Regions from separate parts of the Pedobacter sp. AC402 genome, predicted to be linked through region 3. Evidence: riboswitches for the same ligand, from Rfam matches in the RefSeq annotation. Region 3 holds a riboswitch; each other region holds the start of a gene.

Region 1 (7,498 bases), on a different contig from region 3:
TAACAATAAAAACAGCATGAGTTTTGGTGAATTATATAAAAAATAAAATTTACCTCATCCAGAGACCTTGAAACAATCTTTTTCTAAAATTAGAATACCTTTATTACCTGGCCGCTAACAATTCCTAAAACACTTTTCTCAAAAGCCTTAACCACTTTATCCATCGTAACAGGAATCTCTCCCGGGAACGAATCAAAATAGGCAGGTGAATCTTCAACCACATTTGGACTGATCACGTTTAAGCGAATGCCATTATCAAGTTCGGGTGCTGCTGCAATAACGAAAGCATTTAAACCTCCGTTAACTGTGCTTAGGGCAGCACCTGCCGCAACAGGATGATCAGACAATATTCCCGATATTAAACTAAAAGAACCACCCTTGCTGATGTAATGCTGGCCGATAAGTACCAAATTAACCTGCCCTAATAACTTATCCAGCAATCCGCTTTTAAATACTTCCCCCGTCATTTGGTTTAAAGGTGCAAATGGTGCTTTTCCGCTGGTGCTAATTAAGGCATCAAACTCGCCAATCTGTTCAAACATGGCTTTTATAGATGTTTCATCCGTAATATCTACCTGAACATCACCAGATGTATTTCCCACACGGATTACTTCATGCTTTTGCGCAAATGCTTCAGCCACCTTTTTACCGAGCGTACCTGTTGCGCCAACAATTACTATTTTCATGTTAATTGATTTAATTTAAAAACACTTATTCAGCATCGATATTTAACATCAATCAGCTTGAAATGTTTGTGTTGCAAGGAGGTATTCAATACAATTGTAGCTACCAGAATTTGAGGAGCCATTTAATTAGATTATCTACGGGAATATAGACTTTATTGAAGGTTAAGAAGTGCCTGCCTTACCGCATTATCGGTTTGGTTTGCGGCTTTGTAATACCCCACATCACCCAAATAATAGCGGCAAAGTAATGCCTTTAAATCATTAAGGATAATCGTTTTTGAATTGTATAACTGAAATCGATCTATCTGTACATTTTTACGTTGTAAAAATCCTATAAAATCTTTAAAGTCGTTATCGTTTATAGTGAAGATATTGATATTCTGCTCCACAAATGAGGCACTGTATTTTGCGGTGAGTACATTAAAAACGTAATCAGAAAGTACTTTTTTACTCACCAGATTACTGTAAAATTTATTATAGCCAGTGGTATCCAATTTTACAAAAATATCGGGCTGGATGCCGCCCAAAGGTTTAACTTTTTTTGTAGGCTGGATATTTACACCTTCAGTTTTTTCAATCGAATCCTGAAAAGAAGTACGGTCGCCAGTTAATTCCCCATCCATCATGCGTTCATCAAGTTCGTGTTTATAGGCATCATAACCTTTTTTGTAAGATTTCTGAATGCTACGGCCCGATGGAGTATAATACCTGGCGATGGTTAAATTCAGCGCAGAGCCATCGCCAAAGGCAAATTGCTCCTGTACCAATCCTTTACCAAAAGATCGGCGGCCAACAATAATTCCGCGACCTAAATCCTGAATTGCCCCGGCTACAATTTCACTGGCCGAAGCTGTATTTTCATTAATTAACACCGCCAGCTTGCCATTTTGAAAAGCACCAGTTCCTGTAGAAAAATAATCGGTTCGTGGTTCATGTTTTCCCTGCGTATACACGATGAGTTTATTCTCGGCCAAAAACTGATCGGCAAGGCCAGTTGCAGCGGTAAAATAACCACCACCATTATCCCGGAGATCGAGGATGAGTTTCTTCATTCCCTTCGCTTTGAGGTTATTTGCAGCAACAGAGAAATCATTGTCTGTATTGGCACCAAATTTACTTATTCTTACATAACCGGTTTCATTGTTGATCATGTAAGCCGCATCAATACTACTAATATTTACTTTGCCACGGGTAACCATAATCCGGTTGGTTTGTGGTGCACCAGGATGTAAAAGTACCACGCTAACTCCTGTGCCCGACCTGCCTTTAAACCGGCCGGTAAGTTGGTCTTTTGGTAAATTTCTTCCACTTACTGTGGTAGAATCAATACTTAAAATTTTATCTCCCAGTTTTATGCCTGCCTGGTAAGCAGGGCCATCTTTTACCACTCCGGTAACCATCATGGTATCATTCAGCATATAATATTCTATACCCACCCCTTCAAAGTTTCCTTCAAGGTTATCTGTCATATCCTGTGCATCGGTTGGTGGCAGGTAAACACTATGCGGATCGAGTTGGTGTAAAACACTATCTATCGGTAAATTTTGAAGCGAATCTGTATTGATGTCATCAACATAATTTCCGTTGATGATGTGTAAAATTTCATTTAATTTTTCATCGCTGTTGCTGGCAAGCTGAGGACTTTTTTTTACGCCAAAACCTTGATCTTTAATAAATTTTATGCCCAAAAACATGCCTGCTATTAAAATAACAGAATAGCTCAAAGCAATCAACATGTTGTTACGGGTATTTTTTTTCATCGGCGTTACTGCAAATTTATGAAAATAAGCGGGTTGATATATTTTTTAACTGCTTTTTAGTGTCTTTTGTTTATAATAATTAACATAAATTAACCCAACCTGGGTATATATTGAAATTTATAGCGCATATTTTTGGATTTTTAAGGCAGTTTTTAAAAAGAATTTACCGAATTTTATCAAAATTAAATTTATGAACAGAGTTACCGAGCAAGAATCTAATTATAACCACATCGATCAGATGTCGGTGTTAGAAGTTCTGCAGGGCATTAATAACGAAGATAAAACAGTTGCATTTGCAGTAGAAAAATCTTTGCCTCAGATCGAAAAACTAACATCGGCAGTTGCCGAGCGGATGAAAAAAGGTGGTCGTCTTTTTTATATAGGCGCAGGTACCAGCGGCCGTTTGGGCGTGGTAGATGCATCCGAATGTCCACCTACTTATGGCGTTCCATTTGATTGGGTTGTGGGCATTATTGCCGGTGGCGATACCGCCATTAGGAAAGCTGTAGAATTTGCTGAAGATGATGCCGAGCAAGCCTGGAAAGATTTGCAGGAATTCAATATCAATGAGAAAGATTGCCTGGTGGGTTTGGCTGCATCAGGTACTACACCATATGTAATTGGGGGTTTAAATACTGCCCGCAAACATGGCATATTAACCGGATGTATTGTATGTAATACTGGCGGACCTATTGCAGCAGAATCTGATTTCCCGGTAGAAGTGGTGGTTGGACCAGAATTTGTAACCGGATCTACACGAATGAAATCGGGCACGGCGCAAAAACTGGTATTAAATATGTTAAGCACTACTGTTATGGTGCAGTTAGGGCGTGTGGTTGGCAATAAAATGGTAGATATGCAGTTAACCAATCATAAATTAGTGGATAGAGGGACGCAAATGGTTGCCGATGAACTGAATATTGGTTACGATGAAGCCGCAGAATTGTTAACCCGTTACGGAAGTGTACGTAAAGCAGTAGAAGCAGGACATTAGAAATGATAGAAAAATGGATTGAATGAATTTAATCATTCAATAATTTATCTATTCAATAAATAAAAATTATGCACGAGATAGAGCCTTATTACCAGTGGAGAGATGATTATATTTCGGCAGAAGATGAGCGGTCGCCATTTTACAATACCGAATATTCTGAACTTTACTTCGATAAGCAGATATATAACTTTTTATTGCACCCGCAATGGGACGAATTTGGTTCCAATACACTTTATATGAAAGTGTTGTATGCCGATTACGACCGCAGTTACGCCATTATTGAGTTTATAGGTGAGTGGAACGATGCCATTAACAACGATATAATGTTAATGAAGCGCGATATTTTAGAACTCATGATGGATGAAGGCATTAATAAATTTATCCTTATCGGTGAAAATGTACTGAATTTCCATGCATCCGACGATAGCTATTACGAAGAGTGGTTTCAGGAAGTAGAAGATGGCTGGATTGTTGGTATCAATTTTCAGGAGCATGTAATTACCGAGTTCAGGGATAATAACATCGATTATTACATTAACTTTGGGGGTGCTTTTGACCATCTGCCATGGCGAACATTAAAGCCCTTACAATTCTTTAAAAAAGTTGAAGAACTGCTGACAAAAAGATTGAACTAAATATTTATTTTTATATAGTTAAATACACAAAATTTAAAATGGAACAACAAAATTATCAATATCAAAAGGACAGTGTTTTTGTACAGGAAAAATCTGTTTCTAAAAAATTCTTTGCAAACGTTTTCTTATGGATGTTCGTTGCATTGCTATTATCTACGCTTTCGGCTTTTTACATTTCGAACAGTGAGAGTGCATTAAGGTCGTTAATCGACTTTGAAACAGGTAGAAGAACAGCTTTAGGTTATGTAGCCATGTTTGCGCCACTTGGATTAGTTTTATTAATGGGCGCGGGTTTTAACAAATTATCTTATGGTGCACTATTAGGCGTTTTTGTGCTTTTCTCTATTTTATTAGGAGTGAGTTTAAGCTTTATCCTTTTAATTTATACGGGAGCCTCAATCATTACCTGTTTTGCCGCTGCTGCTGGTATTTTTGGCATTATGGCTTTTATGGGCTATACTACTAATATCGACTTAAGTAAGTTTGGTCCTATATTAATGGTAGGTGTTGCTGGATTATTTATTGCGAGCATTCTTAACATGTTTATTAAAAGCGAACAATTTAGCCTGATTATGGCCTTTGTAGGTATTGCAGTATTTACTGCGTTAACTGCATATGATGTGCAGAAAATCAAAAGAATTGGGATGGGAATCCAAGAGAGTGGAGAAGCAATTCCAGAAGCAGATACTAAAAAACTGGCAATAATGGCGGCTTTAAATTTATATCTGGATTTCATCAATATCTTCCTTTTCTTACTACGTATTTTCGGAAGCAGAAAATAGACATTAACAAAACAATATTCTTAAGGCCGTGCAGAATTGCATGGCCTTTGTAATTTTATTTGGCAGCAAAGCGATAAATTTTGGAATTGATGTAGCTTTGTTGCATTTTTGTATGCTTATTAAGAAAGACGGAGGGATTAGACCCAACGAAGTCTTAGCAACCTGTAACCGTACAAGGTGCTAAATTCTATCCTGAATTATTCGGGACCAGATAAGTTTAGGATTACGATTCACGTACCAACTTTTTAAATAAGCCTTTTAGAGACTTGAGATTATAGATTTGAGAGTATAGATCTGAGACCATAGATTTGAGACCGTAGATTTGAAAGTTGAGACATAGCGTCTACCCAATTTCATATATCTTACACCTCATATCTCATATCTCATATCTGATTTCTGACATCCCGTATCTCATATCTCAAATCTTACAACAAGAATGAGCATAAGAGAAGAATTAGAGAAACGTATTTTGGTGATCGATGGTGCAATGGGTACCATGATTCAGCGATATACTTTAACAGAAGAAGATTTTAGAGGCGAGCGATTTAAAAATCATCCTTGTGATGTAAAAGGCAATAATGATTTGCTTAACATTACACGTCCGGATATTATTAAAACCATACACCTGGAGTATTTGGCAGCTGGTGCCGATATTATCGAAACCAATACGTTCAGTACCCAGCGCATTTCTATGGCCGATTACCAGATGGAAGATCTCTCTTATGAAATGAGTTTCGAAGGGGCGCGTGTGGCAAAAGAATCTGTAAACGAATTTATGGCTGCAAATCCAGACCGTAAGTGTTTCGTTGCCGGTGCTATAGGCCCAACCAACCGCACCCTTTCCATGTCGCCGAATGTAAACGACCCTGGTTTTAGAGCGGTTTATTTTGATGAACTCGAAGCAGCTTATTACGAGCAGGTACGTGGTTTGGTAGATGGAGGTTCAGACGTCTTATTAATCGAAACCATTTTTGATACCTTAAATGCTAAAGTGGCTATTGTAGCCATTAAAAAATATGAGGAAGTTATTGGTCGTAAACTGGAAATTATGATTTCTGGTACCATTACCGATGCTTCCGGCAGAACACTTTCAGGCCAAACTGCCGAAGCTTTTTTAAACTCTGTAATGCATGCAAAACCTTTAAGTATCGGTTTTAACTGTGCTTTAGGAGCTAAAGAAATGCGGCCGCATATAGAAGAACTTGCTGCAAAAGCAGGCTGCTATGTATCGGCCTATCCAAACGCAGGTTTACCAAATGAGTTCGGCGCATACGATTGAGCAGCCGCATGAAACAGCACATTTGGTAGATGATTTTATTGCATCAGGCTTCGTTAATATTGTTGGAGGCTGTTGCGGTACCACGCCAGATCATATTGGTTGTATTGCCAAAAATGCAAGAAAAGCCGAACCACGGAAAATCCCTGTACTTGAACCCTACATGCGTTTAAGCGGATTGGAACCTGTAACCATTACTCCAGAAAGCATTTTTGTAAATATTGGAGAAAGAACAAATATCACCGGATCGCCAAAATTTTCTAAATTGATTTTAGGTGGCGATTACGAAGCCGCACTGGCCGTTGCCTTACAACAGGTTGAAGGTGGTGCACAGGTAATTGATGTGAACATGGATGAAGGGATGTTGGATTCGGAAGCAGCAATGACCAAATTCTTAAACCTCATAGCCTCTGAACCTGATATTGCCAAATTGCCTATCATGGTCGATTCATCCAAATGGTCGGTTATTGAAAATGGCTTAAAATGTTTGCAGGGAAAAGGAATTGTAAACTCCATTTCACTAAAAGAAGGAGAAGATAAATTTCGCGAAAGTGCCCGCAAAATTATGCAATATGGTGCTGCCGTAGTTGTTATGGCATTTGATGAGCAAGGGCAGGCCGATAATTATGAGCGCAGAAAAGAAATCTGTAAAAGAAGTTACGATATATTAGTAAACGAAATCGGTTTCCCCGCAGAGGATATCATTTTCGACCCAAATATTTTAACTGTTGCAACCGGCTTAGAAGAGCATAATAATTATGCTGTAGATTTTATTAATGCCACCCGATGGATTAAAGAGAACCTTCCTCATGCAAAAGTAAGCGGAGGGGTTTCCAATATTTCTTTCTCTTTTAGGGGGAATAACACCGTTCGGGAAGCAATGCACTCTGCATTTCTTTATCACGCCATTCAGGCAGGTTTAGATATGGGAATCGTTAATGCAGGGATGTTGGAAGTTTACCAGGAAATTCCACCTGAATTGTTAGAAAGGGTAGAAGATGTACTCTTAAACCGAAGAGACGATGCTACAGAGCGATTGGTAGAATATGCCGACACGGTAAAATCAAAAGGAAAAGAAGTTGTTAAAGATGAAGAGTGGAGAAAAGGCCCGGTTGAAGAAAGGTTATCACACTCGCTTGTAAAAGGAGTTGTAGAATACCTGGATGATGATGTAGAAGAAGCAAGGCAAAAATATGCCCGCCCAATCCAGGTTATCGAAGGGCCATTGATGGATGGAATGAACATCGTAGGGGATTTATTCGGTGCCGGGAAAATGTTCCTTCCCCAGGTGGTAAAATCAGCAAGGGTAATGAAAAAAGCCGTAGCCTACTTATTGCCGTTTATCGAACAAGAGAAATTGGATAA
Region 2 (7,498 bases), on a different contig from region 3:
AATACGACCTCGTTTTAGATCCCTCTCACCTTTTCCTAACCATACACGAGTCTGTTGGTCACCCAACCGAATTAGACCGCGTTTTAGGTTACGAAGCCAATTATGCAGGTACGAGTTTCTTAACGCTGGATAAATGGGAGAGTAAAAAATTCAACTTTGGCAGTAAAGAGGTAAACATTCTTGCCGATAAGCTGGAAACAGGGTCTTTAGGTGCTGTAGGTTATGATGATGAAGGTGTTAAATGTGGCAAATGGGATATTATTAAAGATGGAATTTTAGTAAACTATCAAACTATTCGCGATCAGGCACATATTTTAGGATTAAAAGAATCGCAAGGCTGCTGCTATGCCGATAGTTGGGACAGCATTCAATTTCAAAGAATGCCAAATGTTTCATTGGCACCAGGAAATGCAGCCTTAAGTGCTGCCGATATGGTTAAAAATGTTGAGAAAGGGATTTATATGTTCGGCCGCAATTCATATTCTATTGATCAGCAACGTTATAATTTCCAGTTCAGCGCACAGCTGGCTTATGAAATTAAGGAAGGCAAGATAGTAGGCATGTTTAAAGATGCTGCCTACCAGGCCAATACACAAGAATTCTGGAACTCATGCGTACAACGTTGCGATAAAAATGATTATAGATTGGGTGGAACATTTTCTGATGGGAAAGGCCAGCCAGGGCAGGCAAGTGCAGTATCTCATGGCAGTGCCACCACTCGTTTTAATGGCGTAAATGTGATCAATACCGGAAGGAAATTGGGATAAACTTATCTCTAATGAAGTGCAACACAATGGAGAAATCTATCAAGTAAATATCGTGTCGATTTGCAATCGGGATTCATAAGTAAGGCGATTGTATCGCCATATGTAACTATGATTCTGCATTGAAAATGCAGCACTCATTGATCCTCGTTGCAAACGAGGATCACATACGCAACTATTTTTATTCGCATGGACTAATATTTTCTTGCTTTCACTAACGCGATCGTCATGCTGAATTTATTTCAGTCTCTTTTTGCAAAAATACACCCTGATCCTGAAAGTTTAGGACAGCATGACGATTCTCATAAAACGCTTCTAACGCAGAGATAAACTATAGATTTTTCGACCTAAAATCGGCCCGATTTGCAATTTGGATGCCCGAGAAAGGCGATTGTATCGCAATATGTAACTATAACCCTGCATTGAAAATGCAGCACTCATCGATCCTCGTTGCAAACGAGGATCGCATACGCAACTATTTTTATTCGCATGGACTAATATTTTCTTGCTTTCCCTAACGCGATCGTCATGCTGAATTTATTTCAGTATCTTTTTGCAAAAATATACCTGATCCTGAAAGTTTAGGACAGCATGACGATTCTCCTAAAACGCTTCTAACGGAGAAATTAACTATAGATCTTTCGACCTAAAATCATCCCAATTTGCAATTTGGATGCCCTAGAGAGGCGATTATATCGCCAATATGTAACTATAACCCTGCATTGAAAATGCAGCACTCATCGATCCTCGTTGCAAACGAGGAGTCGCATACGCAACTATTTTTATTCGCATGGACTAATATTTTCTTGCTTTCCCTAACGCGATCGTCATGCTGAATTTATTTCAGTATCTTTTTGCAAAAATATACCCTGATCCTGAAAGTTTAGGACAGCATGACGATTCTCCTAAAACGCTTCGAACGGAGAGATAAATTATTGATTTTTCGACCTAAAATCATCCCAATTTGCAATTTGGATGCCCGATAAAGGCGATTATATCGCCATATGTAACTATAACCCTGCATTGAAAATGCAGCACTCATCGATCCTCGTTGCAAACGAGGATCATGTTTAAAGTAATTAAAATTGCTAATACAACTTGCGGGCAGCTTTATTATACGATAATTTCAACAAGAACAGGGCATAGTCAACATCTTCAACATGCTGAATATAAAAACTTATCCATCCTGACTTTTTAAATACATGATGTTGTTCTACCCTTCCATCAAGCATCAATTCAGCCTTAATTTTTTGTGTAAAAAGAATATCTAGCAGTCCGTTGCTGTGAATATGAGCAAATTCTAACTGTTTGTAATTAAACTGAGAACCACCAAACTTATGTAGACTAACAGAGGTATCTTCCCATGTTAGAACTGTGTTTTCTATACCATCAATCTGATCTAGCCTCTGAGGATTACTAAGCAGGATCCACATTTTTATTAAGCTATCAAATATCAGAGCAAACAAGGGGATAGATTTAACAAAACTTAACCACCTGACTATAAATGAAAACATATTTAATTCTTTTCGCTAAGTACTTTAATATGATCCATTACGCGTAAATGAACATTTCTAGTGATACTTTCTGCCCATAAATCGTAATACCAAATCGGAAACACCTTTAAACTATACCAGCTATTACCAACAAGTGTGGTGGTTCCATCGCCATTATCTTTTAATAAAAACTGCCCCCTTTCAATATCAATATGCCCCATAATTTCAGGATCTTGCGGCTGCCCGATAATATCAAATGTTAAATCTTTATTGATATCAAAAGTTACGATCTTTTCATCAAATACATACCCATTGCTAAAAATACATTTTCTTCCCGCTCCTTTTTATAAGTAGTAACTGTAGTCTGCATTGGGCTAGGCATTCCTGCTTTAAAAAGCCAGTAGCTATTTGCCTGTTTGATTTTTTCGAACGCCACTACATTTTTCCAAATTTTCTCCGGCCTAGCTTTAATAACTATCTCGTCACTTACCATATTTCTATAATGGTGATCAGAAATGGAATCAGCTATAAAAACCAAAAGCAATAAAGAAACAATACTTACATTTAAGGTTTGATTACGCTTCTTAAACATTGCTTTACCAATAAATGCACCTGTAATTACAAAAGCAAAAATAAGTGGGGAAACAATAATTAAACAAATTGTTCCCTCTTTTAAAAAAATGTAACTCAATAAAATAGCAAGTAAGCCATTTAGGATAGAATACCAGATCAATATTCTGCTTTTCAGATTAAGATCTCTCCAAAACCAGGCGCTAATTATACCCATTAAAAGTGGTAAAATTACAAATTCTGAAAATACTAAAATACCATCTTTCTCACTATGGAGCAGATTATTTAACCAGATAATAAATAAGGTTACCACATTTGAGATAAATATTCCCAGCAGCAATTTTGATTGGAGAAACGTTTTCATATTATACTGATATTTGATCAAAAGTATAATATATTTTTAAACTTTCAAAAATTATTGAAAATAAAAATATCAAGTTTATTGAATTGATATAGAAATAAAACTTATGTAAGAAATTAAATTATCTACTAATCCTATAGAATATATAGTAATTAATTATTACTTTTGCTCAATATTCTTTAAAAGCTGGTTAAACGGCTTCTAAAAAAGATCATATAGTCATGTGGCCGAGTGGTTAGGTAAAGGTCTGCAAAACCTAGTACGGCGGTTCGATTCCGTCCATGACGTCTAAACATTAAATTGTTTACATACATACTTATCAAGAAAGACGTAGGGAATGGCCCTTTGATGTCTTAGCAATCTGTTGATTAACAAGGCGCTAATTCCTTTTGCAATTGCAGAAAAGATGAGTTTGAAAGCAGATTAATTTTCTGCGTTCAGCAAATAATCAAAAAGCTATTCCCGACCGAAAACTGGTAATTTAAATTTTATGATATGTCGGTATATTTTGATTATCCATCAATAAGGGATTTTTTTGAGATTCAGAGGGAACAATTCCTGCGAAAAATTAGATGATTATGAACATTGTAGGGCAGAATCGGATCGGCTTTATAATGCACAGCGAAATGAAAATGAGGAAACAATTTCGGCAGAAGATCAACATCAAAAAACACCTAATTCATACTACCGCTCTTCTACATAAAAAAATTAAAATGTACCAAACACCTTTAAGAATATCAAAAACACTATTTACAATTGTTTTAAGCCTTGTAATTTTTTCAACTCAAAGCCATGCACAAGGTAAAGATCCATCCCCTATCAATTTTCCGACACCAAAAAATATAGATCATTTGCTATTTTATATTCAACGTGATCCAAATACGAATACCCTCATTTATGCGCAAAACCTTAAAGAAAATGGCACTATCAATGCTGAAAATCCTATTCAGGTGTATTGGATCAGGTATGGCGAGAAAGGGCAAAAAAAAGACCTGGGGTACATCCAAAGGAAGTTTGCTTATGGCATTGATACAAAAGCATTGGGGAAGGATAAATATGAATTTAGATTTGTATCACACAAAAAACTGCCATTTTATTTACAAAGATATAATGATAAAAGCTACCATGTTTCGGTAACAATAAACAACCGGACAATAAGGGTTACGCGATTATTTGTGAGGATACAAGGTGGCAGTTTCTGGCTCCCAAATGTGAAATATGCAGAAATTGAAGGCACTGAAGAATCAACTGGTAAACCTACAGTGGAGCGGATAAACGTGAAGTAAAATAACGGTCAATAGTTTAGACAACTGTTTTTTACTACAAAACACTGATGTCAACGCCATAGACATTCATTATTACTTAAGCTTCAATGTACTTATATTACTTATAGGATAAAAGAGAGAAATGGTCTGTGGAGACACAGACCATGGATTCAGGTAACAGTAAAATTCATTATTACCTAAGCTTCAATGAACTTATAGGATAAAAGAAAGAAATGATCTGTGGAGACACAGACCATGGATTCATACTCAGCAACCACCTTTTTTAGGAATGCGTTTAAAAATAACCTGATGATCTCGCTCCACATATTCGCAGGATATTATTGGATACGAGTACTTGGGTGCATGTGATATATTGTGGCTTTTAATCATTATTTTGTCGTTAACTTTCAGGCTATGCAATTGTTCAAGTTGTGACTTTTCCGGCTCAAATTGTAAAATATAATCGTCGCTATTAACCCTAACCATCACAGCAAAACCTAACCTTGATCCTGGTGGAAGCGAAAGAGAAGTTACAACAGCTTCCATATTGGTAAAAGCAGTTGTATGCTTCCTTATTTTAGCCGCACTTGTAAACACTCTTTTACCTTCAGGAGAAGCCTCCCATTTTTTGTACTTAATGCCATCGGGTGTAGACTCCCACTTTTTTCTTTCGGCATTCCTTTCAGCAATAGAACGCGGCTTTGAAGACGGCTTCTTAGTCGTATCATTCCCAATTTCAGGATTAGCAAATACTAATCCGCCCACCACAACCAGTGGTAACATCAGCGCATAAATCAATTTTTTCATAATTTTTGTGTTTTACTAAATAATCAATGATTCTATTGGTTATTCAAAATGGATAGATATATTTTATTTTTCCATATGCTATCCTAGTTGATGCAGCAAAACTACCTTGATATTTTTCCTCTTGAGAAATTTGGATTGTAAATAAAAATGTAATCTTTGTAAATAAAAACTTGACGTATGCAATTCAGCCGAAATCTGCTTACCCGAAAACCTAAATACCTGGTTGTATTGATATTGCTTTCATTAATTGCTGTAATTTATGTGGCTTTCAGTGTAAGCGATAAAAATACTTTTGATTTCGCCAGAAGGGAAATTTTGCTTCGTCAAATCGGGCACGAACTGCTTTTACAGTCGGGCGATAGCACATCAAGAGTGCTTCCGATAAAAAAGATTTCTGAAAATGAATATCAAATCAGCTTTGAGAAGGAACTTACTTTTAAAACCGATTCTTTATTGAACACCACAGTGCATGTGTTGGCTAAAGATCCAATGGCAACTGATTATGTTGTAAACGTGGTGAACAGTGCTAACCAAAGTGTAACCTATGGCTTTGCAGTGGCTAAAAACAAACGAGATGATATTGTGGCTTGCAAAGGAAGGAAGCAACCAAAAGCGAGTTACATGATTGATCTTAAATTTAAACCGACAGGTACAATTACGGCAAAGAAACACTTTTTATTGGGCAGCATTCCATTTTTAGCGTTTGTTGGATTTATTTTTCTCAGATACTGTTAAGCCAAACAGCACTTCAGTTCAAGAAAGTATGGATTTGAGTATAATCACTTTAGGTTCAGTTTTATTCGACGCAAAGAAAAGAAAGCTGATTATAAACGAAAAAACGATAGATTTAACCGGAACGGAAACCCGCTTACTTTCAATTTTCGCATCATCACCAAACGAAATGATTGCACGAAACCGGCTGCAGAAAGAGATATGGGAAGATGAAGGCGTTATTGTAGGTCGCAGCCTGGATATGTTTATCTCTAAACTTAGAAAAAAATTGGAAATTGACCCTAATATCAATATCGTTGTTGTTCGTGGAAAAGGATACAGACTTGAAATTAATGCTTAAAAACAAATTGTAACCATTATAAATTTTTATAAAAGGCATTTGATTGAGGTTGCAGCTTTATTTAAGATGTTTTTAGCATAAAACTTTAAAAACGTTATATGTCACCCTGAATTATATCAACATAATATCGATCGCCACCAGGCCACTACTGCTTAAATCAATTTCAAACAGCACTTCATCGCTAACATCAACCTTGGTGTTTAAGCTTTCCAAATTAAAAATAATTTCCTGCTCATTTTCATCTTCAATGAGGCCGTGTCCACGAGCTTCATCTACGCTTAGTATTTTTCCTTTTCGCATTTAAATAATTGTAATTTATTAGGTATTAAATCAATTCACAAACCTCCGGTTGGTAACCACAGGTTTATCTTATCATATCATTCAGGTCATAAGATGCCGTTCTGAAATTTTTAATCTTCAGTACAAGTCCTACACCATCAATCCTTTCATTGGTATATAAATTTCCTTTCGGAAAGACCTGCGATCGCGGCAGGCGTTGTTTGTTTAAAAATGTGCTGAAAGTTTTAAAGTAATCTTTCAGGTTAATGTCTGTATCTATCATCGACCATAAATCTGATATATTTTTCAACGCTAAAGATTTATTTTTCACAGCATAGCTAATTACAGCTTTGGTTACATCTTTTTGTCGCTCAACCCTTGCATGATCGTCGTAACAAGTTCCAGCCACCCTAACGCGGGCATAAGCCAGGGCCTGGTCGCCAGTCATTTTAATAGTTCCGGTGCGGGTAAGCGGCAAAAGCGGCACACCCTTTAAATAGGCCTGTTCTCCTATATAATTATTTACATAATGGTGGATGCCTTTATTTATTGTTAAAGTTATTCCTCCAAAAGAGTCGATCACCCTTGCCGTATTGCTAAAATCGGTAACGATGGAAGAAACCAGTTTTGTTTTAAAATTTGCATTAATGGTAGAAATCAATAACTCCTTCCCTCCTAACCGGTAAGCAGCATTTAATTTCTGGTTGCCATATCCCTTTATATATACATACGTATCACGTAAGATAGAAGTTAACCTTACTTCCTTTTTTTTCACCGTAATAACCATTATTAAATCGGCATTGCCTCTTTTATTCTCTTCCCTTGAATCTGATCCGATCAGTAAAATCTGCTGAGCATAAAGCGAATGTGCAAACAGCATGAGTAAT
Region 3 (7,498 bases):
TTTCCGAATGGTACTTTTTATATTCATAACGGTAATCATAGCGTAATGCTGCAATATCCGAAAGTACAGCTGCGCCAGTTGGATGGCCGCCAGCACCTTTACCATAAAAAAACTGTTTATCTGCAAAAGCAGCCTGAACAGCAACCGCATTGTATTCATTTTCTACATTGTATAGAAAATCATCTTTAGCTACTAGTTTTGGCAATACATAAGTCACTATTTCCTTTGTGTTCACTTTACGTGCTGTAGGAACTAATTTGATTTTAAAATTCTTTTCACGTGCATATTTAATGTCGTATTGAGAAAGATTCTGTATTCCGATGTTCAATATAAAATCAGGATTTACAAATAATCCATAGGCGTGCGCTGTAGCGATAGCCAATTTGTATTTCGGATCGTAGCCTCCTACATCGAGGATTGGATCTGTTTCAGCGAAACCTAAATCCTGTGCTTCTTTTAAAGCAGAATCATAACTTTGGTTTTCGTTAAATATTTTCGATAAAATGTAATTGGATGATCCATTAAAAATGCCGCTTAAAGCATGGAAAAGCTCATTGTCGTAATATTCTTCCAGGTTTCGAATAATCGGAATACTACCACAAACAGCTCCTTCGTATAATAAAGATGTACCATGTTCCTGCTGTAAATCAACAAGTTCTTTCAAATGTGTAGCAATCATTTTTTTATTGGCCGATACTACATTTTTGCCATTTTTTAAGGCTGTAGTTACAATTTCGTAAGCTGCATCAGCATCATTGATTAACTCTACAATTGTATTGATCTCTGTATTATTCAGTATTTCGTTACGATCGGTAGTAAACAGATCTTTATTTAGGGTACGTTTCTTTCTTGGATCTTTTATCGCAATTTTAATAATCTCCAAATTCAGGTTCTGGCTTTGGATAATATCCAATAAACCTTGTCCTACAACTCCGAAACCAAATAAACCGATTTTTAAATTCTTACTCATTATTGTATTTATGATTACGCACATAGATGGTTTATCCCCACACTAACTGCTTTTATTTTGTGATTTGTTTTAACTTGCGGCATCTGGTATTTAACTTTCAATCTTTACACCCTCAGCCTTGTAGCTTTTTAAGCCGTATGCTGTAATTTGATTATCTTTTTATTACGGCTTTCTTTAATAAAATTCCCGATTACATTGGTAAGCGCATCGGTTTCAATTAGAAACCCGTCATGTCCATAATCAGAATGCAATGCGATAAATTCTGCACCATCAATATGATCAGCTAAATATTTTTGTTCGGATAATGGAAACAAAACATCATTTTCTATTCCTATTACCAGCGTATTTGCCGTAATTAATTTTAAAGCTTCAGCAATGCTTTTGCGGTTTCGGCCTACATTATGACTGTCCATAGCTTTAGTTAAATAATAATAACTATATGCATTAAAGCGGTTGATCAGCTTTTCTCCCTGATAATTCTGGTAAGAAGACGACCTGAAATTATCGGTTTTATCATTTACGCTTTCTACCTGAGTACTGCCATAAGCACTGTACGTTCTATAACTCAAAAGTGCAATACTACGTGCAGTTTTTAAACCTTTGCTGCCTCCGTTTGGCTGGTTGGCATAAAAAGTTCTGTCGGTTGTAATGGCCAAACGCTGACTTTCGTTAAAAGCAATTCCCCAAGGTGAATGTGCAGCATTAGTTGCTATCAAGATCAGGTTTTCAATTTTGCCAGGTTCAGAAATACTCCATTCAACAGCTTGTTGCCCACCTAAAGAACCACCGATCAACAGTTTAATGTAATCAATACCCAAATGCGCAGCCAATAATTGATGGGCTGATACTAAATCCCTTATCGTAAACTGTGGAAAGGATAAGTAATAGGGCAGGCCATTTACAGGATTTGTACTTAATGGATTTGTACTTCCATAATGCGAACCCAAAACATTGGCGCAAACGATATAATGATCTTCCGGATTAAATAAAGCATTATCGCCAAACAGGCCTTCCCACCATTCAAAAACATCTGCATTGGCTGTAAGTGCATGGCAAACCCAGATTACGTTATCCTTATTCGCATTTAATTTGCCATAAGTTTGATAAGCAATCTGAAGGTTTCGGATCTTTTTCCCGCTTTCTAATTTGAATTGTTTATTGTAATTATATGTAGCGCCTAAATTTCCCGAAGAAGATTTTGGAGTATTATCATGTTTAGCGTTATGCATTTTGTAATGTTGTTGTTTTTTAATCCCTTAGGCAGGGTTGGGTTAAGCTTGTAAATGAGCTGCTGTAGTTAAATTATTGATACTTGCGAATGCCTGTTCGAAATCGGCTTTAATATCATCAATATGCTCAATACCGACCGAAACCCTTAATGCGTTTGGTTTTACGCCAGCCGCCAGCTGTTCTGTTTCACTTAACTGTTGATGGGTGGTTGCTGAAGGCTGAATAATAAGCGTTTTCGCATCGCCCACATTTGCCAGGTGAGATACCAGTTTTAAATTATCAATAACCTGTGTTGCGTTTTCTTTGCTTCCGGCCAACTCAAAAGATAAAACTGCGCCAAAACCATTGCTTAAATATTTTTTAGCCAGATTGTTGTATTTACTACTCGCTAAGCCCGGATATTGAACTTCTTTAACCAGCGGATGGTTTTCTAACCAGGTGGCCAATTCCAATGCATTATCTACATGGCGTTGAACGCGGAGCGATAGCGTTTCTAATCCCTGCAACAAAAGAAAAGAATTAAAAGGTGATAGGGCAGGGCCAAGATCTCTTAATCCCTCAACCCTTGCACGGATGATAAACTGAATATTGCCAAATGGTCCACCGATGCCAAAAACATCGCTGAAAACCAGTCCATGGTATCCTTCAGCAGGTTCTGAGAACTGCTTAAATTTCCCGTTGCCCCAATTGTAATTTCCACCATCAATAATAACACCTCCAATACTTGTACCATGACCACCAATCCACTTTGTTGCAGATTCTACAACAATGTTTGCGCCATGTTCTAATGGTTTAAATAGATAACCACCTGCGCCAAAAGTATTGTCTACAACCAAAGGAAGGTCATATTTTTTAGCAATTGAAGCAATTTTTTCAAAATCGGGGATACTAAAAGCAGGGTTGCCGATGGTTTCGAGGTAGAGCGCTTTGGTTTTATCCGTAATTTTATTTTCAAATTCTTCAGGCACATCCGGGTTGGCAAAATCAACATGTATGCCTAATCTTTTAAATGCTACTTTAAATTGGTTGTATGTTCCGCCATAAATATGAGAAGAGGAAACGATGCTATCTCCGGCTTCTAAAATATTGTTTAATGCAATAAACTGAGCCGCCTGACCAGATGCTACCGCTAGTGCTGCAACGCCACCTTCTAATGCAGCGATACGTTTTTCGAAAACATCATTTGTTGGATTCATAATCCTGGTATAGATATTTCCGAACTCTTTTAATGCAAATAGATTTGCGCCATGTTCTGCATTTTTAAACCCATACGATGTGGTTTGGTAAATAGGTACTGCTCTGGAACCTGTTGTTGGGTCTATTTCCTGACCCGCATGTAATTGTAAGGTTTCAAATTTATATGAAGTTGACATAATTTCTTTTTTTTTAATGTTGATTGATGAGCTACAGGTAAAGGCTTAGCCTAATATTAACCTAACAGGGCGTATCCCGATTTCCCGGGACCTTCCAGTTTGAATGAAACAAAAAAGGAAGATTTTTAAACTACTGTATGCAACAGCACATACAAGTAACCTCACGCATGTTGCAACAAATAAAAGAAATAGAATTTTTTTCTGACTTTTTCAGGTTTGCAATGGGCTCGCTTAGCGATTGAAGATTTAATGTTTTCATCAGTTCTAATTTTATATCTCCAAATAACACCTTGTTATCCGGTCAGGAATTGGCACCTTCTCTCTCGAGGGTTGCCAGTGGGTCGTCGAGCCAGTCTCTCGCCACTTCTTTATAAATCAACCTGCGAAGATTGACTTTTATTTAGCTTTCCGCCAAATAATATTTCAAATGTCTGAATTTAATTTTAATTCACAAAATAAAATTCCGAATTTAAGTTAACTTTATGAAAATGAGGTATGTATTTTTTGTTAAAATATTGGCTTAAAACTTTTAATATAAAATTAACGCTTAAAATTCTAAGTTTGTGTTACCTATCTAAATTTAATCATGATGAAAAATACAAAATCCCTATGTTTAGTGCTACTATTTGCCATAGGAAGTTTAAACAATGTAAGCGCTCAATTCGGAGGTTTAAAAGATAAATTATTAAAAGTAGGCACTGCCCAGGGTGCTAAAGCTTTAGGTGTAGATAGGTTTTTGAAACAACCAGCAGCCATTACAACTAATTTTGAAGATGTAAACAGAGGGGCCAAAAATTGCCAGATTTTATCACCACTTTAAATTTAAAAGCACAACCTTTATATCTATTGCCGAAAAATCCTGATGGAGGATTTGTACTATGTGAAGGCCTTTACGAAATGACCAATAAAAGTTATTGCTTAAAAGCAGGAACTTTTGCTCCATCAAAAGGAGACGGTTATATGTTTGCGCCTGTTTTAGGTCCGAAAGAGGAAATTGTGGTATCTATTTTAAAAAGTGCTGAAAAACATCCAGATGTAGAACAACACGATATCCAGGCTTTATTATGGACAATAATTGCAAGAACTAAATTTGCTGATTATAACGGTCAGATTAAATTAACTGCAATTAAATTATTAACACCAAAACAACTTACTCAGCTGGAAGGTGGTGCATTGGGCGTTTTGCCATTTGATGTGATGGAAAAAGCAAAAGATCAATTGCCATCGGGTGTGGAAAGCGGTTTTTGAAGCTGAAAATAACATTCGCCAATTGGTTGCTTCCGGAAATTATACCTATGCGGATCTTGAAAAATATGCAATTGTTGCGGGTATGGCTCCGCCAAGAAGTGATGTGCCAAGTGGCATCTGGACGAAACACCCTGATGGTTATTATGTACGTCATCTTCCTTCGGGATACTCAATTACCAAAGTACAGGTATACGTACCGAAAGAATTGTTAGCGAATGGAACCAAATTAATTTGACGATGCAGCAGGAGATATTGCCTGTCCTGCCAATACAGGTTCTCAACGTTTGGCAGCAAAACTAACGGAACCATTGGAAGCAAACTATTCGTTAAAGTTGAGTACGGTTTGGTAATCCGAAGTAAATTTTAAGGCCACGCAGGTTTTAAAACCTGGCGCGGTTTAATTAAATTAACCCAGTGCCTGCGCTAAATCGGCTGATAATATCATCTACGTGCTCTAGGCCTACAGAAATTCGAAGAAAATTTTTTGGTGTTTTACTATCCGGTCCTTCTACTGAATAGCGGTGTTCTATTAAACTTTCCACGCCACCTGAACTGGTTGCCTAGCAAATAACTGAACTTTGTTCACCACCTCACGTGGCAGCTTCAACATCTCCTTTAACTCAAAACCGACATCATTCCGCTAAAATCTTTCATTTGTTTTTTAGCAATTTCGGTGCTGTGGGTGGCTTTCAAGTCCTGGGGCAAAAAAACAGCCTCAACTTTTGGATGGTTATTTAAATAATCGGCTACAATTTTTCCATTTTCGCAATGGCCTTTCATGCGATAAGCCAGGGTTTTAATGCTCCTGGTTAATAAAAAACAATCAAAAGGAGAAGGAACAGCCCCACCAGTTTGTTGAATATATTGAAATTTCTCCCATCAGCTCATCTTTTTTTGCCGTAACTCAAAATTCCACCAAGCACATCACTGTGGCCGCCAAGGTATTTAGTGCTGCTATGCATCACAATGTCGGCTCCTAATAAAATCGGGTTTTGCAAAATTGGAGAGGCGAAAGTGCTATCGCAAACCAATGTAATGTGATTTGATTTGGCTATATTAGCAATTGCTTCAATATCAGTTACTTTTAATAACGGATTTGATGGTGTTTCAATCCAGATCAGTTTGGTATTGGTTTTAATGCTCGATTGTATCAGATTTAAATCAGTTTGATCTACAAAATCGAATTCCAGGCTATCATTAAAAATGGTTAATAACTGTTTTTTAATTCCCCAGTACATATCATCGGGTGCAATAATATGACTACCCGGTTTCAGTGCTTGGAACATGGCCAAACCGCAGGTGTTACCAGAAGAAAAAGCTGCTGCATCTTCGCCATACTCTAATTTAGCCACAGTGTTTTCTAAAGCAGACCGGTTTGGGTTGCTTACCCTGCTAATACGTGTGCCCGCCGGGATAACCGCCATCTTCTCCACGAAAAAAAGTTGTTGACAGATTAATTGGGGGCGTTACATCACCTGTGGTACTTTTTAACTAGATTAAGAAGCGTGAATAGCAAGGGTTTCGGGTTTCATGAGGATTTATGTTTATCGAAATAATATTGGAATACAATTTAATAATTTGGTGCTAATTTAAGGTTCGTAATCGTTTTGGCAAGATTTATGTATAAAGTTTGACGAAAATTAAATTAAACAAAAATGAAAAGATTATTTATAGCTATCGCAATAGCATGTTCTACTTTAGTAATGTTACAAAGCTGTAATACCGCAAAAAGAGTAACTGCAGGTGTAACGGGTAGCAGGGGTACTGTTGTTCGTGAGTGGGTAGTGAGTAATATTGCTTTGGAAGGTTTACCAGATGGTGCTGTTCAAGGATTATTTGGAGAAAAATCATACAAATGTTTTCGGGAAGTACCTGGAATTTAACCAATAGCGGTAATGGTTCTTATACTTTACCTGCATCAAGTGCATGTGGTTCGGTAATGCAAACCATTTTCTGGTCGGCTGCACCTAAAGACCAGACTTTCCAGTTCAAGAAAATATTTGAAGGAGATAAAGCTAAAAATGTAACTGAAGGTTATCGTTTGGTATTAACTGATCTTTCTAGCACACAAATGATCTTAAAATCACCAATTGAATTTGGTGGTAAAACGGCAAACATCGGTACTTACATTTGTACCTGCTGCAAGATAGTTAGCTTAAACATTTACCTGTGAAAAACATAATAAGAGCACCTCTGTAAAGAGGTGCTTTTTTTGTTTACCATCTTTTAGGATTGCCACGAAAACACGGATTTACACGGAGTTTCTTAGACTCTTTGTAGTAGGTTTTTAACCACAGATATAAATTAGAATCAGGTTTTGTCTTGCATATCTTGCCATCAAGCGGGGAAACATCAATTTATACTTGAGTTTGACTGTTATTTTCAGTGACTTCCGTTTTTCCGTGGCTAATATTAACGCCACAGCTAAGCTCACCTAAAAAAGCAATCAATATCTGTGTTTATCCATTTTCATCTGTGGCTAATAATCAAGAACAACATTCAAAAATCGCGGTTTGTTACAAGAAAATGATTTTCAAATCAGCTCATTATTGTATTTTTGTTCAAAATAAATCAGGAATGAATACAACTGAGCAAGTTGAAAAAATATTAGCTGATACCAATTTATCAACTGAATTACAAAACATAGCACACAAAGTTCTTCACGGAGAACGGATTA
Region 4 (7,498 bases), on a different contig from region 3:
CCCCATCATCATAAACAGTAACCCCCGCTGGTGCTGTTCCATTTACCCTAACTGTTCCATTCTCTTTCTTGTTATCCGGATAATAATAAGATATACCACCATATTCTGCCGCCCTGCCAGGCAATGTAGAAGCCAATACACCTGTATAGGTACCAGTTGAGTAAGTACCATTGTAGATAGAACCACCAATGCTTGCATCAACCAAAACACCTAAGCTTAAACCTTTATAAGTAAAAGTATTGTATACTCCACCAATCCAATCTGGTGTATATTTTCCAAGTACCTGTTTATTAGGATTTGTAGCAGGTGCACCTGTAGCATTAACAATAATGTTTCCGTTTCCATCCCTTAAAAAGGCTGTTCCGAAAAGCGAACCATAAGGCTGCCCAACAGTAGCAATTACCTGCGCTGTGCTTGATGCCACAACATAGTTGGTTAATAATTTTTCGGCATCCAATTCTATTACCCTGCTTCTGTTTGCTGCAAAGTTGAAATCAATATCCCATGTAAAAGCTTTTTTTATTGGTGTAATACCCAACTGTGCTTCGATCCCTTTATTGTTAATTTTTCCGGCATTAAGTAGTTTTGAACTGAAACCTGTACTCTGACTTACATCGGCCGCCAAAATTTGATTGTAACTATTTGTATTATAAGCACTTAAATCGAAACGTAACCTTTTGTTAAAAAACACAGCTTCAACACCCAGTTCGGTAGAAGTTGTAGTTTCTGGTTTTAAATTGGGATTTAAATCTATCGATCCAGGGCTTAACTGAGGGTTAGCACTTACAATATCAGGGTATAACTTAAGTAATTCCGGATCGATATTAAATGGCGCACCAAATGCATAGGTATTAATCAATCGGTAAGGATCTGCATCTTTACCCACTTTAGACCAACCTCCACGGATTTTTAAATAATTAAGGGCTTCACTTTTGATATCAAAAGCTTCGGTAGCTACAAAACTTCCGTTAAACGATGGGTAAAAGTAAGATCTGTTCTGTGCAGGTAAAGTAGATGACCAATCGTTACGGGCGGTGATGTTGGCAAAAAGGTAATTTCTAAATCCTATCTGCCCGGATGCATAAACGCTATACGATTTTAAGCGCGATAAATTATTTGAAGAAATTAAAGGATCGCGTGAGTTCTTAAGCGTGTACAATCCGGCAATGGCCAATTTAGGCGCACTCTGATCGTTTTGTTCAATGGATTGTTTACGGATGTTACCACCACCCAACAATTCCAGACTAAAATCTTCATTTAGCTGTTTGTTGAAGTTTAATGTTGCATCGGTATTATTTTCATTCACCGCAAACGCACTTTCTGTGTAGGAGCCGAATGGCGTTCCATTGGTACCATAAGCAATTCTTACTTTACGCCTGTCGGGTATAATAATCGGTACCCGATCGGAAATTAAAATCAAGGCCATCGATAATTTTATAATTCAGTGCCAAGCTTCCAATAATCCGGTTACGGTTTTGCGAAACAGTATTCTCATAAGCCACCCAATATGGATTGCTATAGTAACTGTTGTTCCAGTTAAACGTTTTTCCATTTTCGTCTAAATAGTTTTTCAACTGGTTAATATCAACCTGCCTGCCAAACCACGTAAACTGCAACATCGTACTTGTTGATCGTGACGACCTGTGCCAGGTAAATTATCTGAATTGAGTTTGCTATAATTGGCATTAGCCGTTAAAGTAAGCTTTGGTGTTATTTTTAGAGATGTATTTAATACAAATGAATTTTTGCCCTGACCTGAGCTTGGCACTATGCCTACCTGTTTAAGGTTATTGTACGAAATCCGGTAATCGTATTTTTCTCCTGCATCAGCAACTGATACACCATTGTTTAATGAATATCCGGTTTGAAAAAAGTCGCGTACATTATCCGGGTGTGCAACAAATGGAACAGCAACTCCTTTAGAAAAGAATTGAGGAATTAATCTTCCATCCAATTTTGGCCCCCAGCTTTCATCTACCCCATCGTTAATGCCTTTGCCCGCACCATCTACATAGCTGAATTTACCTTCGGATCCCTGACCAAATGCATTTTGATAAACAGGGGAGCGTTAATAAGGTTTCTAACACAGCATTTGAGTTTATGGCAATCCCCAATCCTTTTTTTGATTTTCCGGTTTTGGTTTTAATTAAAATCACCCCTGCAGCAGCCCTTGAGCCATATAAAGCAGCCGCGTTGGGGCCCTTTAAAACACTGATCGATTCTATATCTTCCGGGTTAATATCCGAGATGGTATTGGCATAATCTCTTGCCCCGGCAGAATTTAACTGCGAATTATCTACAGGAATCCCATCCACCACGAATAAAGGTTGGTTGTTACCTGCAATTGAAGTTTCACCTCTGATTACCACCCGCGAAGAACCCATGCTGCCCTGACTGTTGGTTACCCTTACACCGGCAATTTTACCTGCCAATGCATTCACCAGGTTAGATTCTTTCGCTTCAGCCAAATCCTGTCCTTTAAGTTCCTGAACCGCATAACCTAAAGATTTCTTTTGTCGCGAAATACCCAACGCAGTTACCACTACCTCATCAAGTGCATTATCGCTCGATTGCAATACAACCGAAATCGGTCCATTTTTGCTGATTTGTATTTCCTGGGTTTTAAAACCAATGTAAGAGAATACTAAAGTACCTTTATCGGGTGCATTTATAGAAAAAGCGCCCTTACCATCAGTAATTGATGTTTGCTTGGTCTCCTTTAAAAGAATGGATACACCGGGAAGTGTTTCTCCATCTGCCGATTTTACCGTACCGGAAACCGTTGCATTTTGAGCGGATAGCTGCTGTGCTATAAAAGAGCAGCAGAATAAACGCTGTTGATTTAATAAATTTAAGCATGTGTGTAGTTAATAATTAGTAAAAGGGATAATAATTTGGGCAAAACGATTCCACCACGATTAAACCGTGTTAATTTTCATATTACTAAAGGATTGGTTAGCCTAGAAAAAGCCTGTTAACCTGGTAGCAGTGCTAACAGGGCTTACACATTCGGGTATATGTGCAAGGATTTAAATAATTTAATTTTTGCTCGTCTGTTTTTTCCATTTGGATGATTTTATTTATAACATTTTTACTAATCAAGAATGCAGCAGAGCAAAAAAAAGCACCTCTTAAATCAGAAGTGCCCCATATATTTTGATAAGGATATGCAAACAACTGACTTAACTATCCCAGATTCATCCGGGATGGATTTAGCACCATTTCTAACAAATAGCTGGTTGCTAAGGCTTCATAGGGCCATTCCCTCCGCCTTTCTTGATAAGTATTTTAAAATAACTGCAGCAAAGGTATAACTAATTCCATTTATCCTATAGTTTTTGTAGATTTTTATTGAAATATTTTTTCTTTGCTCAATATACCCGTATATTTGTCTACTAATTTAGTCGATTAAAACAGTCCTAATGAATTCGAAAATTATTTTATCAGCCTTATTGGCCATATCAACATCACTTACATACGCTCAGGGAAATACTGCTTTAGCAAATAGCCAAAAGCTAAAAACCAGCGCAAAAGCAACTAAAGCCTTTGTAGCATTGGGTAACTGGCGCGGAATAGCCAAAGTAAAGGAAGGATTAGAAATTCCATTCAACTTTGAGATTAATGAAAAAGGCGGTCAGCAGAAATTATATTTTCGCAATGCTGAAGAAAGTTTCGAAGGTGGCGTAGTAACGCAAACTACAGATTCTCTTTTTGTTAAACTTGATCAATTTGATAACGAACTGGCCTTTGCGATTGATGGTGACCAGCTAAATGGTACATTACGAAAACAGGATAAAACAGGTAAACCTTTAACAATTGTTGCTCAACGCAAAAACTTCCGTTTTAATTCCAATAATAAACCCGCCACAGCAGATTATTCTGGCAGTTACCATGTAGTTTTTAAATCGCCTAATGGCAAAGAGGAAAAAACTGTAGGGCTATTTAAGCAAACAGGCAATAAACTTACAGGTACTTTTCTTCGTGTAACCGGCGATTCGCGATTTCTTGAAGGCATAGTAGAAGGAAATGAATTTCAGCTATCCAGCTTTATTGGTTCTTCACCAGCTTATTACAAAGGAACTTTCCAACCTGATGGTACTTTAACAGGCGAGATTTTAGGTGCAAGAGGAAGTCAGCCATTTACAGGAACTAAAAATAAGGATGCTGCCCTACCTGATCCTTATAAACTTACTTACCTTAAAAAGGGTTATAAAACACTCGATTTCAGTTTCCCTGATGTAAATGGTAAAAAGATTTCACTAAAGGATGAAAAATACAAAAATAAAGTTGTGATATTAACCATAACAGGGAGCTGGTGCCCTAACTGTGTAGATGAAGCTACTTTTATTGCACCATGGTATAAAGAAAACAAAAAACGGGGTGTTGAAATTATTGCCTTGCATTACGAACGCTCTACCGAGCCTGAATACGCTAAAAAAGTAATGAACCGCTTCCGCGAACGCTTTGGTATTGAGTACGATCAGGTACTTGCCGGTACTGCTGATAAACAGGTGGTATCTGAATCTTTGCCAGCCCTCGATTCTTTTCTCTCTTTCCCAACCACAATCATTATTGATAAACAAGGTAATGTAGCACAGATACATACCGGTTTTAATGGCCCTGCAACAGGGAAATTTTATGATGAGTTTGTGAAAGAATTTAATACGGAGATTGATACGCTGTTGAAGAAATAATATAATAAATGGTCGGTGGGACACCGACCATTAGAGAAAGTTTTCTTCCTATGGTCGAATTGACGAGTAAACGAGTATTTTATCCCGTTCCGTCATCCTCGCGCAGGCGGGGATCTTACAACAAAAGCATTATAGGGCATTAAGATTCCCAATCAAGTCAGGAATGACGACTTATTTTAGTCGCCATTTTATCCTGTTCCGTCATCCTCGCGCAGGCGGGAATCTTAAAACACAAGCATTATAGCGCATTAAGATTCCCAATCAAGTCAGGAATGACGATTAATTTTCAATCGTCATTTCGAGCGAAGCACCGCGTAGCCGAGAAATCTTTGAACTATGTCTAAAGATTTCACTACCACGGTCAAATGATCAATAAACGAGTATTTTATCCCGCTCCGTCATCCTCGCGCAGGCGGGGATCTTACAACAAAAGCATTAAAGGGCATTAAGATTCCCAATCTAGTGGGAATGACAATTAATTTTCAATCGTCATTTCGAGCGAAGCACCGCGTAGCCGAGAAATCTTTGAACTATGTCTAAAGATTTCACCACCACGGTCAAAATGATCAATAAACGAGTATTTTATCCCGTTCCGTCATCCTCGCGCAGGCGGGGACCCTACAAAACAAGCATTATATAGCATTAAAATTCCCAATCAGGTTCTGCAATTCCTTCACAAAATCCCTATTGAACAACCTTCGCAATAAAATCAACAATTGTTTTTTTAGACACCACAACTGTGGTTGTTCTGCTAAACCTTGCGATATTGACTCCATAAAAATTACCTTGCCAATCGAAAACCGGAGAACCACATTGGTTTGGTTTAATGGCTGCATCATGGGTAAAAATAGCATTAAAACCATCTCTCCTCACAGATTTACCCCCTTCAAATTTTTCTGCCGGATGATTGAAAACCGATTGGCCCCGGCCATCCAGCCTAACAGTTTTATGCATTTTACCTGTATCATTTTTCCATTCAAAAGTAACTTCATCATCTGCCCAAAATTTAGACATTTCAGGTGCAAATTCCTTTGCGGTAGTTACAATGTTTCCGTTAATGCTGATCAGTTCATCTCCAACTTTTATACCTGCTTTTTCTGCCGGACTTCCATCTTTAATTAATGAGAATTGAGCTGGACTAGAATTGTACACCACCATTGCACCTAAATACGGCTGACTATTTATTTTTGGCAAATTAAAAAGCGAACTACCTAAAATACTTCGCATCAGCTTGCCATCATAGTTAATGGTAAAAAGGAATGTACCCATTTCTATCTTAACAGAATCAGCCAAGTTTAATTCGATACCACCAGCCACTTTTTGTTCCATTTCCAGTAAAACGAGGTCATTTTCCTGATCTTTCTTAATTGTTTTTAGTATCACAGCAACTCCGTTTATAAAACAATGCGGATTTTCACCAATTAAAGTGTTTTTAGCTAAAACAAATTGCTTTTTGGCTCCAGCCGTAGTTTTAACATTCAATAATGTGCCCGTCCTCCTGTTCAATCCCTTTTAATTTACTTTTTATTAAAAACGTACTATTAGTGATTTTGGGTGAATCGAAATCCGGGTGCAACGCTTTCTGTTTGGTATCTTTTTGAAGCACCTTTGCTAAAGGATCAACGTCAACACTATCTTTTTTATCCGGAAATGCAGTGTAAAATACCTCTTGGTTTAAGGCTGTCCAATAACGGCGATAAAGATCAACAGGGATTTCGAAATTCATATCTTCTGAAACATCAATGGCACTGTGCAAACCAATTACCCGGCCATAATAATCAAATAACGGTCCACCAGAATCGCCGGGTTCCATTTTACAGGTTGAGTGGATAAAGCCATATTCGTTTTTTACTTCGGCAACTTCCCCTAACCTTAAAGTTGGCTTAGTTTGATCCAAACTTTCAGGATATGAAATGCTGATACAAGGTTCATTTTTGACCAAGCTTGCCGAGTAACCCATTTCTGCAAAGGGATAAACACCCTTATCTGTTATTTTCATCATGCCTACATCAGGTATGCCAGGCGTATTTTTATTGTCGATTTTACCTAAAGCCAGCGCAATACATTCGCGCCCATCAGGAAAAAACACTTTATAGTTTTTTCCAGGTAAAATGGTATGTGCGGCTGTTAAAATATAGCCATCGGCACTTACCACCACCCCACTAAACTGGCCGCTGGTTCTTTGGTTCTGTTGCACATCGAAACCCCACATCCTCACACTTGCCGGGTACGCTTTTTTTAGGGCTTCGGTTATGGTATGCTCAAATTTAGCAACTTGTTTCTTCTGAGCGCTGGCATTAAAAGTAATCAATAGCAATACGCTTAATGCGAGTGCCCTTATGTTGTTTTTCATTTTACTTATGATTTTTAGCCAGGCTGATCCTTTCAGAAATTTCTTTAAGTGCAGCGGCATCTGTTCCGGTAAAGCCGGTAAGTTTAAATACAATATTCCCTTGGCCATTTATTACAAATTTTGCGGGAATGGCATTAACGCCATAATCTTCAACAGCAGTATTATGCCCCAAACCATCTTTAAGATCCATTAGCACCTGAAATTTAAAACCAGACGTTTCTATGTATTTTTTTACATTTTCAAGCGGAGTTTTGGTCGTTTCCCAGGTATGGATAAACAGAAACCTCACTGAGGGATCATTTTTATAGGCATTAACAGCCAATTGCATGGCTGGAAAAGATTTTTTGCATGGCACGCACCATGTAGACCAAAAATCGAGTACAACTACCTTCCCTTTCAAATCTTTTAGTGATACGGCATTTCCATCCAGGTCTTTTAAAGTGAAACCAGG

Evidence for each region. Region 3 has a riboswitch for S-adenosylmethionine ahead of AC0IWE_RS08640 (O-acetylhomoserine aminocarboxypropyltransferase/cysteine synthase family protein). Riboswitches for the same ligand answer to the same signal wherever they lie in the genome.
Region 1: linked by a shared signal. The riboswitch ahead of metH (methionine synthase) and the one ahead of AC0IWE_RS08640 (O-acetylhomoserine aminocarboxypropyltransferase/cysteine synthase family protein) in region 3 are both predicted to bind S-adenosylmethionine.
Region 2: linked by a shared signal. The riboswitch ahead of AC0IWE_RS11180 (DUF4833 domain-containing protein) and the one ahead of AC0IWE_RS08640 (O-acetylhomoserine aminocarboxypropyltransferase/cysteine synthase family protein) in region 3 are both predicted to bind S-adenosylmethionine.
Region 4: linked by a shared signal. The riboswitch ahead of AC0IWE_RS17970 (carboxypeptidase-like regulatory domain-containing protein) and the one ahead of AC0IWE_RS08640 (O-acetylhomoserine aminocarboxypropyltransferase/cysteine synthase family protein) in region 3 are both predicted to bind S-adenosylmethionine.

What each region holds. Positions count from the first base shown of each region.
Region 1 is NZ_CEEDAI010000002.1:2,433-9,930, forward strand. Features, by position in the region: gene AC0IWE_RS01905 (short chain dehydrogenase) at 90-686, opposite strand; gene AC0IWE_RS01910 (S41 family peptidase) at 839-2,446, opposite strand; gene murQ (N-acetylmuramic acid 6-phosphate etherase) at 2,637-3,440, shown strand; gene AC0IWE_RS01920 (hypothetical protein) at 3,509-4,075, shown strand; gene AC0IWE_RS01925 (Bax inhibitor-1/YccA family protein) at 4,114-4,857, shown strand; SAM riboswitch class I at 4,971-5,075, shown strand; partial or broken gene metH (methionine synthase) at 5,294-7,498, shown strand, end outside.
Region 2 is NZ_CEEDAI010000009.1:183,461-190,958, forward strand. Features, by position in the region: gene AC0IWE_RS11155 (TldD/PmbA family protein) at 1-767, shown strand, start outside; gene AC0IWE_RS11160 (luciferase domain-containing protein) at 1,853-2,278, opposite strand; gene AC0IWE_RS11165 (hypothetical protein) at 2,281-2,478, opposite strand; gene AC0IWE_RS11170 (hypothetical protein) at 2,541-3,191, opposite strand; tRNA gene AC0IWE_RS11175 (tRNA-Cys) at 3,406-3,476, shown strand; SAM riboswitch class I at 3,502-3,601, shown strand; gene AC0IWE_RS11180 (DUF4833 domain-containing protein) at 3,902-4,474, shown strand; gene AC0IWE_RS11185 (hypothetical protein) at 4,721-5,260, opposite strand; gene AC0IWE_RS11190 (hypothetical protein) at 5,438-5,995, shown strand; gene AC0IWE_RS11195 (winged helix-turn-helix domain-containing protein) at 6,024-6,332, shown strand; gene AC0IWE_RS11200 (hypothetical protein) at 6,444-6,632, opposite strand; gene AC0IWE_RS11205 (LCP family protein) at 6,697-7,498, opposite strand, start outside.
Region 3 is NZ_CEEDAI010000007.1:431,469-438,966, reverse strand. Features, by position in the region: gene AC0IWE_RS08650 (homoserine dehydrogenase) at 1-970, opposite strand, end outside; gene AC0IWE_RS08645 (homoserine O-acetyltransferase family protein) at 1,099-2,199, opposite strand; gene AC0IWE_RS08640 (O-acetylhomoserine aminocarboxypropyltransferase/cysteine synthase family protein) at 2,242-3,573, opposite strand; SAM riboswitch class I at 3,841-3,950, opposite strand; gene AC0IWE_RS08635 (hypothetical protein) at 4,160-4,393, shown strand; gene AC0IWE_RS08630 (hypothetical protein) at 4,369-4,821, shown strand; gene AC0IWE_RS08625 (hypothetical protein) at 4,802-5,056, shown strand; gene AC0IWE_RS08620 (PLP-dependent transferase) at 5,437-5,682, opposite strand; gene AC0IWE_RS08615 (aminotransferase class I/II-fold pyridoxal phosphate-dependent enzyme) at 5,706-6,245, opposite strand; gene AC0IWE_RS08610 (hypothetical protein) at 6,477-6,704, shown strand; gene AC0IWE_RS08605 (hypothetical protein) at 6,677-6,994, shown strand; gene mqnE (aminofutalosine synthase MqnE) at 7,399-7,498, shown strand, end outside.
Region 4 is NZ_CEEDAI010000010.1:71,652-79,149, reverse strand. Features, by position in the region: gene AC0IWE_RS17990 (TonB-dependent receptor domain-containing protein) at 1-1,426, opposite strand, end outside; gene AC0IWE_RS17985 (hypothetical protein) at 1,371-1,574, opposite strand; gene AC0IWE_RS17980 (hypothetical protein) at 1,571-1,954, opposite strand; gene AC0IWE_RS17975 (TonB-dependent receptor plug domain-containing protein) at 2,022-2,576, opposite strand; partial or broken gene AC0IWE_RS17970 (carboxypeptidase-like regulatory domain-containing protein) at 2,598-2,729, opposite strand; SAM riboswitch class I at 3,180-3,286, opposite strand; gene AC0IWE_RS17965 (peroxiredoxin family protein) at 3,423-4,694, shown strand; gene AC0IWE_RS17960 (PDZ domain-containing protein) at 5,379-6,200, opposite strand; gene AC0IWE_RS17955 (S1C family serine protease) at 6,166-7,047, opposite strand; gene AC0IWE_RS17950 (TlpA family protein disulfide reductase) at 7,049-7,498, opposite strand, start outside.